Regions from separate parts of the Streptomyces sp. NPDC003023 genome, predicted to be linked through region 2. Evidence: riboswitches for the same ligand, from Rfam matches in the RefSeq annotation. Region 2 holds a riboswitch; the other holds the start of a gene.
What was found. A riboswitch is a leader RNA that binds a small molecule or an ion and turns the genes downstream of it on or off. The one in region 2 is predicted to bind cyclic di-AMP.
Positions count from the first base shown of each region.

Region 1 (6,923 bases), on a different contig from region 2:
GGCAGAGATGGTCAGCGACCTGAGGACAGCGAGGTGACCCGGGGTGGGGCGGTGCTGCGGTCCGGCACCACTCCCACCGCATCCGGACCGTTCGGCGAATCGTTTGGCGAATCAGTGGCCCACACCACTGAGACTGCCTAACATCGATCACCGCAAGGCCTTGTGCACCGAAGCACAATCACGCCAGGAGGCTCCTTTGCACCGCCGTCGTCGCACCGCGCTCACCGTCTCCGCCGCGCTCATCGCCGCCGCGCCGCTCCTCGCCGCCTGCGGCAGTCAGGCCCACCCGGGGGCCGCCGCGGTTGTCGGCGGAGAGCGGATCGAGGTGTCCGCCGTCCAGGCGAAGGTCCAGGACGTGCGCGACGCGCAGCAGGCCTCGCCGCAGTCCGCGCAGTTGATCAGGGACACCGGACAGCTCGGCCGCGCCAAGCTGTACGACCTGATCGTCGACCGTGTCGTGCAGCGCGCGGCCGACGACGCCGGGGTGAGCGTCAACCGCCGGGAGATCCAGGACGAGCGCGGCAAGCTGGTGGAGCAGGCGATGGGCGAGGAGCAGCTCGCCGCCATGTACCTCCAGCAGCGTGGCATCGCCCCGGACCAGCTCGACGCCGCCGTGCGCCGCGACATCCTGGTCGGCAAGATCGCGACGGCGATCGGCGCGGAGAACAGCCCCGAGGGCCAGCAGAAGCTGAACGAGACGTTCACCGCCGCGGCCAAGTCCCTGGACATCGACGTGAACCCGCGTTACGGCGCCTGGGACGACCAGAAGCTCGAGCTCGGTGCGTACAAGGCGCCCTGGATCACACAGGTGTCCCAGGGCGAGGAGCCCGCCCCGGCCGGTGCGTAGCGCGCTGTAGGTTCGGGGGTGTGACCACTGAAGCACCCGCCGCCGGCCGTATCGTCCTGCTCACCGCCAGCCACCGCGTGGCGCCCGGACTGCTGTCCTGGCCCGCGTGGCGGACGCTGCACGCCGCGGACCGGGTGGTGTGCGGCGACGCCGCCCACCGGCAGCTGTCGTACCTCCGTGACGCGGGTATCACCGTGGAGCACGCGGAGCCTGGCGCGCAGGAGCTCGTGGACTACTGCGCGGAGGGCGGCCGCACGGTCGTGGTGCTGGCCTCGGGGGAGGGCGAGACGACACTGACCGACGGCCTGGCCCGCCTCGGCGGCTCCGGCCGGGTGCGGATGCCGGACCTGGAACTGCTTCCCGGCGCGTACGACCTGCCGGGAGCCCGGCTGCTCGACCTCGTGGAGGTCATGGACCGCATCCGGCGCGCCTGCCCCTGGTCGTCGCAGCAGACGCACAAGGGCCTGGCCAAGTACGCCATCGAGGAGGCGTACGAGCTCGTCGAGGCCATCGAGGACGGTGACCGCGACGAGCTGCGCGAGGAGCTGGGCGATGTGCTGCTCCAGGTCGTCTTCCACGCGCGCATCGCGGAGGAGGGCCGCCCGGAGGACGGGGCGGAGCCGTTCTCGGTCGACGACGTGGCGGGCACGATCGTGGAGAAGCTGATCCACCGGCACCCGCACGTCTTCGGCGAGGAGACCGCCTCCACACCCGAGGAGGTCAAGGCGCACTGGCTGCGCACCAAGGCGATCGAGAAGCAGCGCGAGTCGGTGACCGACGGCGTCCCGCTCGGCCAGCCGGGCCTCGCCCTCGCGGCGAAGCTCGCGTCCCGGGTCCGTACGGCGGCCTTGGACGTCCCCCTCCCCAAGGGCGGGGGCATCGGTTACGAGCTGCTCGCCCTCGCCGCCCGCGCGGAGGCGGACGGCGTCGACCCCGAGGCGGCGCTGCGGGCCGCGGCCCGCGCGTACCGTGACGCGATCCGGGCGACGGAGCGGCAGGACGCGGCCGGTAACGTCGAGGGGTGAACGCCCCGAACGACCCGAACCCGGCCCCCGAACTCTTCACCTGGGAGTTCGCGACCGACCCGTATCCCGCCTACGCCTGGCTGCGCGAGCACTCGCCCGTGCACCGGACCCGGCTCCCCAGCGGGGTGGAGGCGTGGCTGGTGACCCGTTACGCCGACGCCCGGCAGGCGCTGGCCGACCAGCGGCTGTCGAAGAACCCGGCGCACCACGCCGAACCCGCGCACGCCAAGGGCAAGACGGGCATTCCCGGCGAGCGCAAGGCAGAGCTGATGACGCATCTGCTGAACATCGACCCGCCGGACCACACCCGGCTGCGCCGGCTCGTCTCCAAGGCGTTCACGCCACGCCGGGTGGCCGAGTTCGCGCCGCGCGTGCAGGAGCTGACGGACCGGCTCATCGACTCCTTCGCGGAGAAGGGGACCGCGGACCTGATCCACGAGTTCGCCTTCCCGCTCCCCATCTACGCGATCTGCGACATGCTCGGCGTCCCGCCGGAGGACCAGGACGACTTCCGCGACTGGGCGGGCATGATGATCCGGCACGGCGGCGGGCCGCGCGGCGGGGTCGCCCGCTCCGTGAAGAAGATGCGGGGATACCTCGCGGAGCTGATCCACCGCAAGCGGGAGCAGCCCGGCGACGACCTCATCTCCGGCCTCATCAAGGCGTCCGACCACGGCGAGCACCTCACGGAGAACGAGGCCGCCGCGATGGCCTTCATCCTTCTCTTCGCCGGCTTCGAGACCACCGTCAATCTCATCGGCAACGGTGTCTACGCGCTGCTGCGCAACCCGGAGCAGCGTGAGCGCCTGCAGACGTCGCTGGCCGCGGGGGAGCACGGGCTGCTGGAGACGGGTGTCGAGGAACTGCTCCGCTACGACGGGCCGGTGGAGCTCGCGACCTGGCGGTTCGCCACCGAGCCGCTCACCGTCGGCGGGCAGCGGATCGCGGCCGGCGATCCCGTGCTCGTCGTGCTCGCCGCCGCCGACCGTGATCCGGAGCGCTTCGACGCGCCGGACACGCTCGATCTGTCACGGAGCGACAACCAGCATCTGGGGTACGGGCACGGGATCCACTACTGCCTCGGCGCACCGCTCGCCAGGCTCGAGGGGCAGACCGCGCTGGCCACTCTGCTCCGCAGAATGCCGGACTTGCGGCTTGCGGGTGATCCGGCCGATTTGAGGTGGCGTGGGGGGCTCATCATGCGCGGATTGCGCACTCTGCCCGTTGAGTTCACCATCCAAACAAACTGACGCCTCGTCAATTCTGTGACTTTCACGTGATCTCCGCTGCATCGACTTGTGACTCGCGTTCGAATGCGACTACGTTCACCGTCGACTCGGCAGGCGTCAGCAGGCCGACGGGTCCACCGCTGTCACGTGAAAGGCAACCGCATGCTCTCCGGGAACGGACGACACCGCCGACCCCGCCAGGCTCCGGCCCTCATCGTCGCGGCAGGGGTGACCGGTTCGGCAATCGCCATTCCGCTGCTCGGCGCGGGTGCGGCATCCGCGGCGGACGCCAGCACCTGGGACCGCGTCGCGGAGTGCGAGAGCGGAGGGGCCTGGAGCGCCGACTTCGGCAACGGCTTCTACGGCGGACTCCAGTTCTCGCAGGAGACCTGGTCCGCCTACGGCGGCACCGCGTACGCGCCCAGCGCCGACCTCGCGAGCCGCTCGCAGCAGATAGCGGTCGCCGAGAAGGTGCTCGCCGCCGAGGGGCCCGCGGCGTGGCCCGCCTGCGGACCGCTCGCGGGGCTGCAGGACGACGGCATGGACACCGGTGTCGACCCCGGCATCCTCCCCCTGCCGCAGGAGAGCGACGCGCCGTCCGGCGAGCCGTCGACGGACCCGTCGCCGACGGCCGGGCCGACCGGCACGGAGGACGGCGGGACCGCCGACGACACCGCGGACACGTCGGGCGAATCCGGCACTCCGGACGCGGACGCCTCGCAGCCGTCCGATGACGCCACCGCCGAGCCGGCGCCCAAGGATGGCGACGCGGCCGCCCCGGTCGAGCCCACCGCTCCCGGCGCGGACGACGGCACCTCGGGGACGGCGCCTGCGGACGAGGCGACGGACGAGGTGACGGACGGCACCGGCAGGCACCGCGGCGCACCGGCCGGGGACGAGACGGAAACCGGCAATGCGGGCGAAGAGCGCGACAACGGTCGTCATGCCTCACGCAGTGACAGTTCCGGGCGCACCGGGGTGGACGGGGTGACGGATCCCGGTGTCTACACCGTTCAGCCCGGCGACAACCTGTGCGACATCGCCGCCGAGAACGGGGTGACCGGAGGCTGGCCGGCCCTGTACGAGGCGAACGAGGCGACGGTCGGCGCCGACCCCGACCTCATCCTGCCCGGTCAGAGCCTCGATCTGGGTCTGAACCAGGGATAGTTCGCGGGTGGTTTGATCGCCATATGTCCGTTCTGTTCGAGTGAGACAAGGGTCTCTTTGTCTCAACTGGAGCAAATCGCCCGGCGAATTCGGCCACTCCGCCCCCCACCTGCGAAAACGGACATCTTGGAGTGTCCGGTTCGAGTACTTTCTCCCCGATGTTCGACTTTGAACATCGGGGAGCGGTGCGTTTACGGTCTGAACCGCTCGCCACCGCGGGCACCGTCGACCGATACGCCGAATCCTGCCGTCGGTCGGGGGGAACACTCGTCGCTCAGAGCGCCGAAGGCAGGAGCGGGGGACCCAAGGTAAGCGCCGGCGCCGGACGTTCGGATCGAGAAGACCGAAGCACCGGAACCGGCTGGGGGTTAAGTCGCGCGGGACCGCGCGGCCGGGCACTCACGGCCCGAACCCGACAGCTCACCTCGCAGGCGTCGGTGAGGAGAAGTTCCATGCTGCGTTCCACCGGCAAGGCCAAGCACCGCCGCCCGTCCAGGATCACCCGTCTCGTCGCGCTCGCCGGTGTCGCCGGCGCCGCGATCGCCGCCCCGGTCCTCGGTGCCGGCTCCGCGTCCGCCGCGACCGTCTCCGAATGGGACGCGGTCGCCCAGTGCGAGTCCGGCGGCAACTGGTCCATCAACACCGGCAACGGCTACTACGGCGGCCTGCAGTTCTCCAGCTCGACCTGGGCCGCGTTCGGTGGCACCGCGTACGCCTCGAACGCCCACCTGGCGTCCAAGGCGCAGCAGATCGAGATAGCCGAGAAGGTCCTGGCGGGCCAGGGCAAGGGCGCCTGGCCGAGCTGCGGTGTCGGCCTGTCCAACGCCACCCCCGCCACCGGCTCCGCCGACGCCGAGCCCACCCAGCCGGCCCAGAAGCGTGCCGAGGCGCCCACCACGCGCTCCGAGCGCGCCGAGGCCCCGGCCCCGGAGAAGAAGGCGAAGTCCTTCCAGAAGGGCGACGGCGAGTACACGGTCGAGGCCGGCGACACCCTGAGCAGCATCGCCGAGGCCGAGAAGGTCAAGGGCGGCTGGGAGAAGCTGTTCGAGCTGAACAAGGACATCGTCGAGGACGCCGACGTGATCCACCCGGGTCAGCGGCTCCACCTCGGCTGACACCCCCTCCGCGGTCCGGCGGCCGCGGAGTCACCCCGCCCGTGCGAAACGGGATCCGAGCACCCCGGTCCGGCGTACCTTCCCCCGTACACGCCGGGCCGGGGCTCGGTCCGTAGCGGGCCGGAACGGCCCAAGAGCGGTTACCCGCAGGTAGGTAAAGCCCTGTTTGTCCGGCCGCGGGAGTCTTGATGCCCTTTTTCGTCCCAGCGGGCGGGCATCGGCCGGCCTTTGCCCCCGAGGCGGTTAGGCTCTTGCCGCAAGGCCAAGCAGACCTCTGCACTTTTCTCGCGTCACATCCCAGAAGGAGATGCTCGTGCCGTCCATCGACGTCGTCGTAGCCCGGGAAATCCTGGACTCCCGAGGCAACCCCACGGTCGAGGTCGAGGTTGGCCTCGACGACGGCAGCACGGGTCGTGCTGCAGTTCCGTCCGGCGCATCCACCGGTGCGTTCGAGGCTCTCGAGCTCCGCGACGGTGACCAGAACCGCTACCAGGGCAAGGGTGTCGAGAAGGCGGTCCTCGCCGTCATCGAGCAGATCGGCCCGGAGCTCGTCGGCTACGACGCCACCGAGCAGCGCCTGATCGACCAGGCGATGTTCGACCTGGACGCCACGCCGGACAAGTCCTCCCTCGGGGCCAACGCCATCCTCGGTGTCTCCCTCGCCGTGGCGCACGCCGCCGCCGAGGCCTCGGACCTGCCGCTCTTCCGCTACCTGGGCGGCCCGAACGCGCACCTGCTGCCCGTTCCGATGATGAACATCCTGAACGGCGGCTCGCACGCCGACTCCAACGTGGACATCCAGGAGTTCATGATCGCGCCGATCGGCGCCGAGTCCTTCTCCGAGGCCCTGCGCTGGGGCACCGAGGTCTACCACACCCTCAAGAAGGTCCTGAAGCAGAAGGGCCTCTCCACCGGCCTCGGCGACGAGGGCGGCTTCGCGCCGAACCTCGACTCCAACCGCGCCGCCCTGGACCTCATCCTCGAGGCCATCAAGGAAGCCGGCTACGCCCCGGGCAAGGACATCGCGCTCGCGCTCGACGTCGCCGCGTCCGAGTTCTACAAGGACGGCAGTTACGAGTTCGAGGGCAAGTCCCGCTCGGCCGCCGAGATGACCGAGTACTACGAGGAGCTCGCCGCCTCCTACCCGCTGGTCTCCATCGAGGACCCGCTGTTCGAGGACGACTGGGACGGCTGGAAGGTCCTGACCGACAAGCTGGGCACCAAGGTCCAGATCGTCGGCGACGACCTCTTCGTCACCAACCCGGAGCGCCTCGCCCGCGGCATCGAGGACGGCGCCGCGAACGCCCTGCTCGTCAAGGTCAACCAGATCGGTTCGCTGACCGAGACCCTCGACGCCGTCGAGCTCGCCCAGCGCAACGGCTTCAAGTGCATGATGTCCCACCGCTCCGGCGAGACCGAGGACGTCACCATCGCCGACCTGGCCGTCGCCACCAACTGCGGCCAGATCAAGACCGGCGCCCCGGCCCGCTCCGAGCGCGTCGCCAAGTACAACCAGCTGCTCCGCATCGAGGAGATCCTC
Region 1 covers NZ_JBIAPL010000015.1:65,301-72,223, forward strand. The annotation lists gene ACFYV1_RS32195 (hypothetical protein) at 1-37, shown strand, start outside; gene ACFYV1_RS32200 (SurA N-terminal domain-containing protein) at 197-847, shown strand; gene ACFYV1_RS32205 (nucleoside triphosphate pyrophosphohydrolase) at 868-1,872, shown strand; gene ACFYV1_RS32210 (cytochrome P450) at 1,869-3,122, shown strand; gene ACFYV1_RS32215 (transglycosylase family protein) at 3,330-4,268, shown strand; cyclic di-AMP (ydaO/yuaA leader) riboswitch at 4,539-4,717, shown strand; gene ACFYV1_RS32220 (transglycosylase family protein) at 4,721-5,383, shown strand; gene eno (phosphopyruvate hydratase) at 5,697-6,923, shown strand, end outside.
Region 1: linked by a shared signal. The riboswitch ahead of ACFYV1_RS32220 (transglycosylase family protein) and the one ahead of ACFYV1_RS33175 (M23 family metallopeptidase) in region 2 are both predicted to bind cyclic di-AMP.

Region 2 (6,923 bases):
CCGGCACCCCCGACCCGGCCGCCCTGCGTCTCTCCTTCACCACGCACTCCCCGGAGGAGATCACCGAGGGCCTGCGCCGTCTGGCCAAGGCGTTCGCGTAAGCCACGCGTCCCAGAAGGGATTTCCATGCCCACCGAGTCGGCCGTCCTCGTCGACGACGCCCCGATGACCCCCGCCGCGCTCAACGAGATGATCGCGCGGGACTTCCAGGACTACGCCGCCTGTCACGTCACCGAGGCCACCGGAACGCACCTCACCATGGAGGCCGACGGCGCCCGCCTGCGCACCCGCCCCGGCGGCAGTGTCTCCGGCCCCGAGCAGGCCGCTCTCGTGGACCTGGCCGCCTTCCTCCTCGTCAACGCCCGTCTGGGCCGCCCCACCCTCATGGCACTGACCAGCTCCATCCAGATCAGCTACCTCAGCCGCCCCCGCCCCGGCCCGTTGCGCACCCACGCGGAGATGGCCAAGTTCGGCAGCCGCCTCTGTGTCGTACTCACCGAACTCCGCGACGGCGCCGGCACTCTGGCCGCAACCGCGACGGTCACCTACTCCGTGCCCCCCGTGGCGCGCAGGGCAGACCCGCGGAGGGGGAGCATGCCGGACGGAAGCCCGGCGGGAGACCCTCCGGCCGGGGGCGGATCCTGATGTCCTGGGCGCACCCCCGGCCGCCTTTCAGTCGCGTCGTCTGCAGTTGAGGAAGACCTGCTCCTCGGGCGGCACGTCGCTGATCGCCGGGGCGTATATGTAGGACGACTCCTTGACGATCTCGAAGTGCTCCGCGACAAGCCTGCGCAGCTCCTCGCGGAGGTAACCGGACACCCGGATCGTGTTGCCGAGGAAGGGGATCGGGCGGTTGTCGACGTCCGCCTCGACCATCGAGAGGATGAACAGGCCACCGGGTTCCAGCAGATGGTGGACCGTCCGCAGCGCCTGGGGGATCTCGGCGCGGGGAAGCATGAGCAGGGAGAAGAAGGCCGCGACCGCGTCGAAGCGGCCCAGGTCCACCGGGCCGCCGGGGGCGAGGTCCGAGACGTCCAGCTGGTGGAAGGTCGCCTCGGGGACGTTCTCCCGGGCGAGTTTCACCATGCCGCCCGACAGGTCGACGCCCACGACCTGGAATCCGGCATCCGTCATCTGGCGCGCGGTCGGAACGCCTGTTCCGCAGCCGAGGTCCAGCACCCGTGATCCGGCAGGCAGCGTCCCGGCCAGCCACTCACCGGCAAAGACCTGTCCTTCCTTGTGGGGGAAGGCCTCGTCGTAGCGGTCGCCGATGGCGTCGAACGCCTCCGCCTGTTCCCTTCGATCGGGGCGCATGTCCTCGTAGTCGGCCCCGTCGGCCCCGTTGATCACGAAAGTGTCCTTCCGTAGCTCACCTGAAGTGGCCCCCATCATTGCGCGTACCGGTGCCCTTCCTGAACCGCTGGGGCAGGAGCAGTCGGGGGAGTTCGCGTTCACCTGCCGAGGACGGTGAGGCCGAGCCCGGCACTGCCGGGAGAGGCGCCGGATCCGACGGACGGAACCAGGCCGATGCGACCGGCCGGCGGGGCGGGACGGAAATGTGGAGTGGATCTTGCTCCGGATGGCGTAAGGTTGTGTTCACCGACGCGGGGTGGAGCAGCTCGGTAGCTCGCTGGGCTCATAACCCAGAGGTCGCAGGTTCAAATCCTGTCCCCGCTACTGATGACACCGGCCCGGTGGGCGATCCGAATGATCGCCCACCGGGCCGGTGCCGTTTCCCGGCACGGTTCCTCGGGGTTTCGCGGTGTTCGCCCGGTTGGACGACGGGGAGTCGCTGCTCGGCGCGCCGACGCTCAGCCTGGGGAGGGCGCGGTACTGTCCGCAGCCGTCAGCGGACCCGGCAGGAGATCACCTTTGGGACAGGAGTGGCGAGACCAGGGCGGCTCCCGTCGAGCCCCCTGGTACATGTGCGCGCTGCCCCCGGCGATGATCGTCGGCGGAGTGGTCTTCGACCTCATGACTCCGACCCGCTTCACCGCGGTGCCGCTTTTCGCCGCCGCCCCGCTCCTCGCGGCACCGATCGTCTCCTGGGTGGCGACCCTGCTCACCGGTGTCGCCGCTCTCCTGGCCGTCACCGGTATGCACGCCATCAACCGGAGCTTCGCCGAGATCACGGCTCTGACGGAGACGACCACCGTGATCACGGTCGCGGTCCTCGCGCTGCTCATCAACAACGTCGTACGCCGCAGCGGTGAACGGCTCGCCTCCGCCCGGGTGATCGCGGAGACCGCCCAGCGTGCCGTGCTGCCCACGCCGGTCGACCGGATCGGCGGCCTGCACATCGCCGCCCGTTACGAGGCGGCACAGGCGGGCGCGTTCATCGGCGGAGACCTGTTCGCGGTGCAGGACACGCCCTACGGTGTGCGTCTCATCGTCGGCGACGTACGGGGCAAGGGGCTGGACGCGGTGGGGACCGTCGCCGTGCTGATCGGCGCGTTCCGTGAGGCCGCGGAGCAGGAGCGTTCGCTCGAGGGCGTGGCCCAGCGGCTGGAGCGCGCACTCGGACGGGAGGGCACGCGGCGGGAGGGCCTCGACGCCGTCGAGGGGTTCACCACCGCCGTGCTGGGTGAGATTCCCCGTGGCACTCCTCTGGTGCGGCTGGTGAACCGCGGCCACCCCGAGCCGCTGGTGCTGCACGCCGACGGGAGCCTGGACGTGCTGGAGCCCTCCCAGGCCGCACTGCCGCTCGGGATGGGCGAGTTGGCGGGATGGCCGGACCGCGCCCAGGAGTACCCGCTGCCCGACGGGGCGACGCTGCTGCTCTTCACGGACGGGGTCACGGAGGCGCGGGACGACCACGGGGACTTCTACGACCCCGTCGCACGGCTGGGCGGTCGTCTCTTCCCCGGGCCGGGGGACCTGCTGGACGCACTGGTCGACGACGTACGCCGGTACACCGGCGGCGGATCGAACGACGACATGGCGCTGCTGGCGGTCGGCCGCCCCGCGAAGGGGCAGCCGGAACGGCGCACGACGGTGCCGGTGGTCCCTCCGGAGCCGGGGGCCGGCGGCTGAATCGGTTCCAGTGCTCGAGTGGCGCGGGACGGTGTGCACGTTCCGTAGTCGGAGGGCACCCCTGCGCATAACAACTGACACAACATCAGAAACTCGATGCCCGCTGACGTTTGATCAAGTCGCCCGGTTCCGCCCGCGTCTGTCCGGTTAAGTCCCGCCCGGAATCGTTAATGATCAATCGGAAGAGCTTGGAATCGGGCACCGCCTTCTATTAACGTTCGATAACGCAGCGCGGTCGTCCAAGTCGTCGTAAGAGGCGGCGCCGCGCGCACGCGCCGAATCCCGCAAGGGAACCGGGGAACCACCAATTGGGGTGAATCGGTCACCTCTGCCGCGCAGTTCGCGGTCGAGGCGCCCGTAGGAGACCTTCCTGCTCCGAACCCGTCAGCTAACCCGGTAGGCGAGAAGGAAGGAAAGGAGAACGCCTTCGTGGCGTCCAACATGCCTGCCCCCGAGGTCCGCTTCGCGTCCGAACGCTTCGGCGCCGACGCCCCCGAGCGGACCCTGGAGGAATGGAATCCCACCGAGGAATCCATCCGCCCGGTGCGCGGTCGGCACCGTGTCATCAAGCAGCGCGGCGGACTCGCCCGCAGCTCCACAGTGCTCGGCGTCGGCGTGATCGCCGCTGTCGGCGCGGGCGGCATAGCCACCGCGCAGGACAAGCCGGCCGTCTCCATCTCCCTTCCCGACGCGATCACGGACAGTCTTCCCGACGCCAAGTCCCTTCCCGGCGTCGGCTCTCTGCTCGCGGACGACTCCGACGCGGCAGAGCTCGCGAACACCGCGCCGCTCACGGCCGCGACCACCGTCGCCGACGGTGGCGACGAATCCGCCGGGGCTGTCGGCGCGGGCGAGGCGCTTCGCGCGCGCATCCTTCAGCAGGCGGAGCAGCAGCAGGCCGAGGCGGACGCGGAGGCCAGGGCAGCCGCGGAGAAGCTCGCCGCGGAACAGGCCGCGTCCGCAGCGGAGAAGCAGCAGAGCGCGGCGGAGGCCAAGGCCGCGGAGGAGAAGCGGAAGGCGGAGGAGGCCGCGCGGGCCAAGGCGGAGGCCGAGCGTCTCGCCGAGCTCGCGAAGAGCTTCGCCCTGCCCACCTCCTCGTACACGATCACCTCCACGTACGGAGAGTCCGGCTCGATGTGGTCCTCCGGCCAGCACACCGGCCTGGACTTCGCCGCGCCGACGGGAACCCCGGTCAAGGCCGTGCACGGCGGCACGGTCAAGTCGGCCGGCTGGTCCGGCTCCTACGGCTACCGGATCGTCCTCGAGCTCGACGACGGCACCGAGGTCCTGTACGCCCACCTGTCGTCGATGACGGCGAGTGCCGGCCAGACCGTGACCACCGGCGAGACGATCGGGCGCGTCGGCGCCACCGGCAACGTCACCGGGCCGCACCTGCACCTCGAGGTGCACACGCCGGGCGGATCCGGCATCGACCCGATGGCGTGGCTGCGCGGCAAGGGCCTCACCGTCTGATCCCTGCCCGGTACGGGGGAAGCAGCACTCTTCCCCGTGCCGGGCGGTCCCGTTGTCTCCGGCAGCCACGACGCCCACCCCCCGCGTCGGGGCTGTCGGACTGTCCGCCACCGGTCGGGTCGGCAGGCCGTCCGGTCGGGCCGTCCGGTCGGGTCGTGCGGTCGGCAGCCGGTCGGGTCGTGCGGTCGGCAGGCCGGTCAGGTCGTGCGGCGCTCAGCGGCGGTACGGGTTCCAGCCGTCGTAGTCGCGGTACGGCGCCGGCGCGGGGATCCTGCTGGTCATCCGGGCCGCGTAGTCCAGCGAGGGCCCCGCCACCTCCCTGCGCTGCCAGAGATGGTGCAGCAACTCCTGCTCCCGCGCCACGAAGTCCGGCTCGGCCGCGCCGCGACGGGCCCGGTGACGCAGGAAGGCCAGCGAGGTCGCGAACGCCTCGTACTCCGACACCGCGTGCCCGGCGGCGGGGCCGTACGTGCGACGGGCGAAGTCGCGCGCCATCGTGCGGGCCCGCATCGACGACAGGGCACGAGGTTCCGCCGGGGACATCCAGCCCGCCGCGGCGTACGCGGGCAACTGGTCGGATATCGTGCGCAGCTCGCGCTGCCGGGTCCATATCGTCAGCCAGGTGAGCAGGCCGAAGACCGGGACCATGAACGCCCCGTACACGGCGTAGAAACCCCACGGGCCGAGCATCGATGCCGAGCCGTTCCACAGCGCGTGCACGCCCATCGCGAGCGCCAGGCCCAGCAGCGGCAGACCGGTACGCCGCAGCCGCCGGTGGCGGCGCGAGCCGAGCGCCGCCAAGCCGAAACCGATGCCTGTCAGCACGGTGAAGAGCGGATGGGCGAACGGCGACATCACTATGCGCACGAAGAAGGTCGCGGCGGTCACGGAGGCGAAGCCCGACGTGCCGATCGTCTGGTCCTCGTCGAACGCGCTGCCCAGGTAGAGGATGTTCTCGGTGAAGGCGAAGCCGGTCGCGGTGAAACCGGCGACCACCACGCCGTCCACGATTCCGGTGAAGTCTCTTCTGCGGAACATGAAAAGGAGCAGTATCGCGGCGGCCTTCGCGCTCTCCTCGACGATCGGTGCGACGACCGTCGCCCCGAGTGTGTCGGCGGATGCCGGGTCGGCGGTCGCCGTGGCTATCCAGCGGGTCGCGAACGTGTTCGCGATGATCGCGATCAGTGCCGCGGCGCACGCACCCCACGCGAAGGCGAAGAGCAGGTTCCGCCAGGGTCCCGGCTCGACCCGGTCGAGCCAGCGGAACGCCGCCAGGAGCAACGGGACCGGCAGCGTGGCGAGAGCGAGGCCGACCAGGAACCCGTGGTTGCCGGTCTGTTCGCGCACCAGCACCAGGATCACCAGGCCGCACAGGGCGAGCAGGGTGATCACCACACCCGCGCGGACCGCCCTGCTGTGCCGCAGCCTCGAGACGGCCCGGGCCCGGTAGCGCCGGCGCGTCGGCTCCGGCACCTCGGTGAGGAGCGCGTCGACATGCCGCTGCTCGCGTGCGGGAAGCACCGGATGCGGCGGCACGCCGGGGCCGTCCGGGCCGCCCGGGCCGTCCGGGCCGGACAGGTGATGCGGGCCGGACGGGTGATGCGGGCCGTGCGCCGGTGGCTGCTGCGCGGACGAGTCTGACACCCGTCGACCCTAACCAGGCACACTGACAACCGGCGACGGCACGGGAAATGCCGTGGGCACGCCGGGCGACGGCTCACGGCGTCCGGTCGCTCGCGTCACGCCTGCGGCCGGGTCCGGCTGAACAGCAGGTCGTGGACCTTGTGGCCCTTGTCGAGTCCCTGCCCCTCGAACCGGGTCAGCGGGCGGAAGGCGGGACGTGGTGCGAAACCGCCGCCCTCCACGGTGTTCTCGAAGTCCGGATGTGCCGAGAGCACTTCGAGCATCTGCTCGGCGTACGGCTCCCAGTCGGTCGCGCAGTGCAGGATCGCGCCGGGCCTCAGCCGCTGGGCGGCGAGGGTGAGGAAGTCCGGCTGGATCAGCCGCCGCTTGTGGTGCCGCTTCTTCGGCCAGGGGTCCGGGAAGTAGACGCGCATGCCGTCGAGGGAACCGGGCGGGAGCATCTCGCGCAGCAGGATGATCGCGTCGCCGTTCGCCACCCGGATGTTCGACAGGCCGTTCCGCTCCGCGAGACCCAGGAGGTTGCCCTGGCCCGGCGTGTGGACGTCGACCGCGAGGATTCCCGTCCCGGGGTCGTCCGCGGCCATCTGCGCGGTGGCCTCGCCCATCCCGAACCCGATCTCCAGGACCACCGGCAGCCCGCCGAACATCTCCCCGAGGTCGAGCACCCGGTGCCCGTCGATGTCCATGCCCCACACCGGCCACAGCCGCTGCAGCGCATCGCCCTGCCCGGCGGTGACCCGGCTGCGGCGCGGCTGGAAGCTGCGGATACGCCG
Region 2 covers NZ_JBIAPL010000017.1:35,120-42,042, forward strand. The annotation lists gene ACFYV1_RS33150 (PLP-dependent aminotransferase family protein) at 1-101, shown strand, start outside; gene ACFYV1_RS33155 (PaaI family thioesterase) at 127-645, shown strand; gene ACFYV1_RS33160 (class I SAM-dependent DNA methyltransferase) at 673-1,314, opposite strand; tRNA gene ACFYV1_RS33165 (tRNA-Met) at 1,604-1,677, shown strand; gene ACFYV1_RS33170 (PP2C family protein-serine/threonine phosphatase) at 1,873-3,033, shown strand; cyclic di-AMP (ydaO/yuaA leader) riboswitch at 3,297-3,451, shown strand; gene ACFYV1_RS33175 (M23 family metallopeptidase) at 3,463-4,506, shown strand; gene ACFYV1_RS33180 (PrsW family intramembrane metalloprotease) at 4,720-6,027, opposite strand; gene trmB (tRNA (guanosine(46)-N7)-methyltransferase TrmB) at 6,246-6,923, opposite strand, start outside.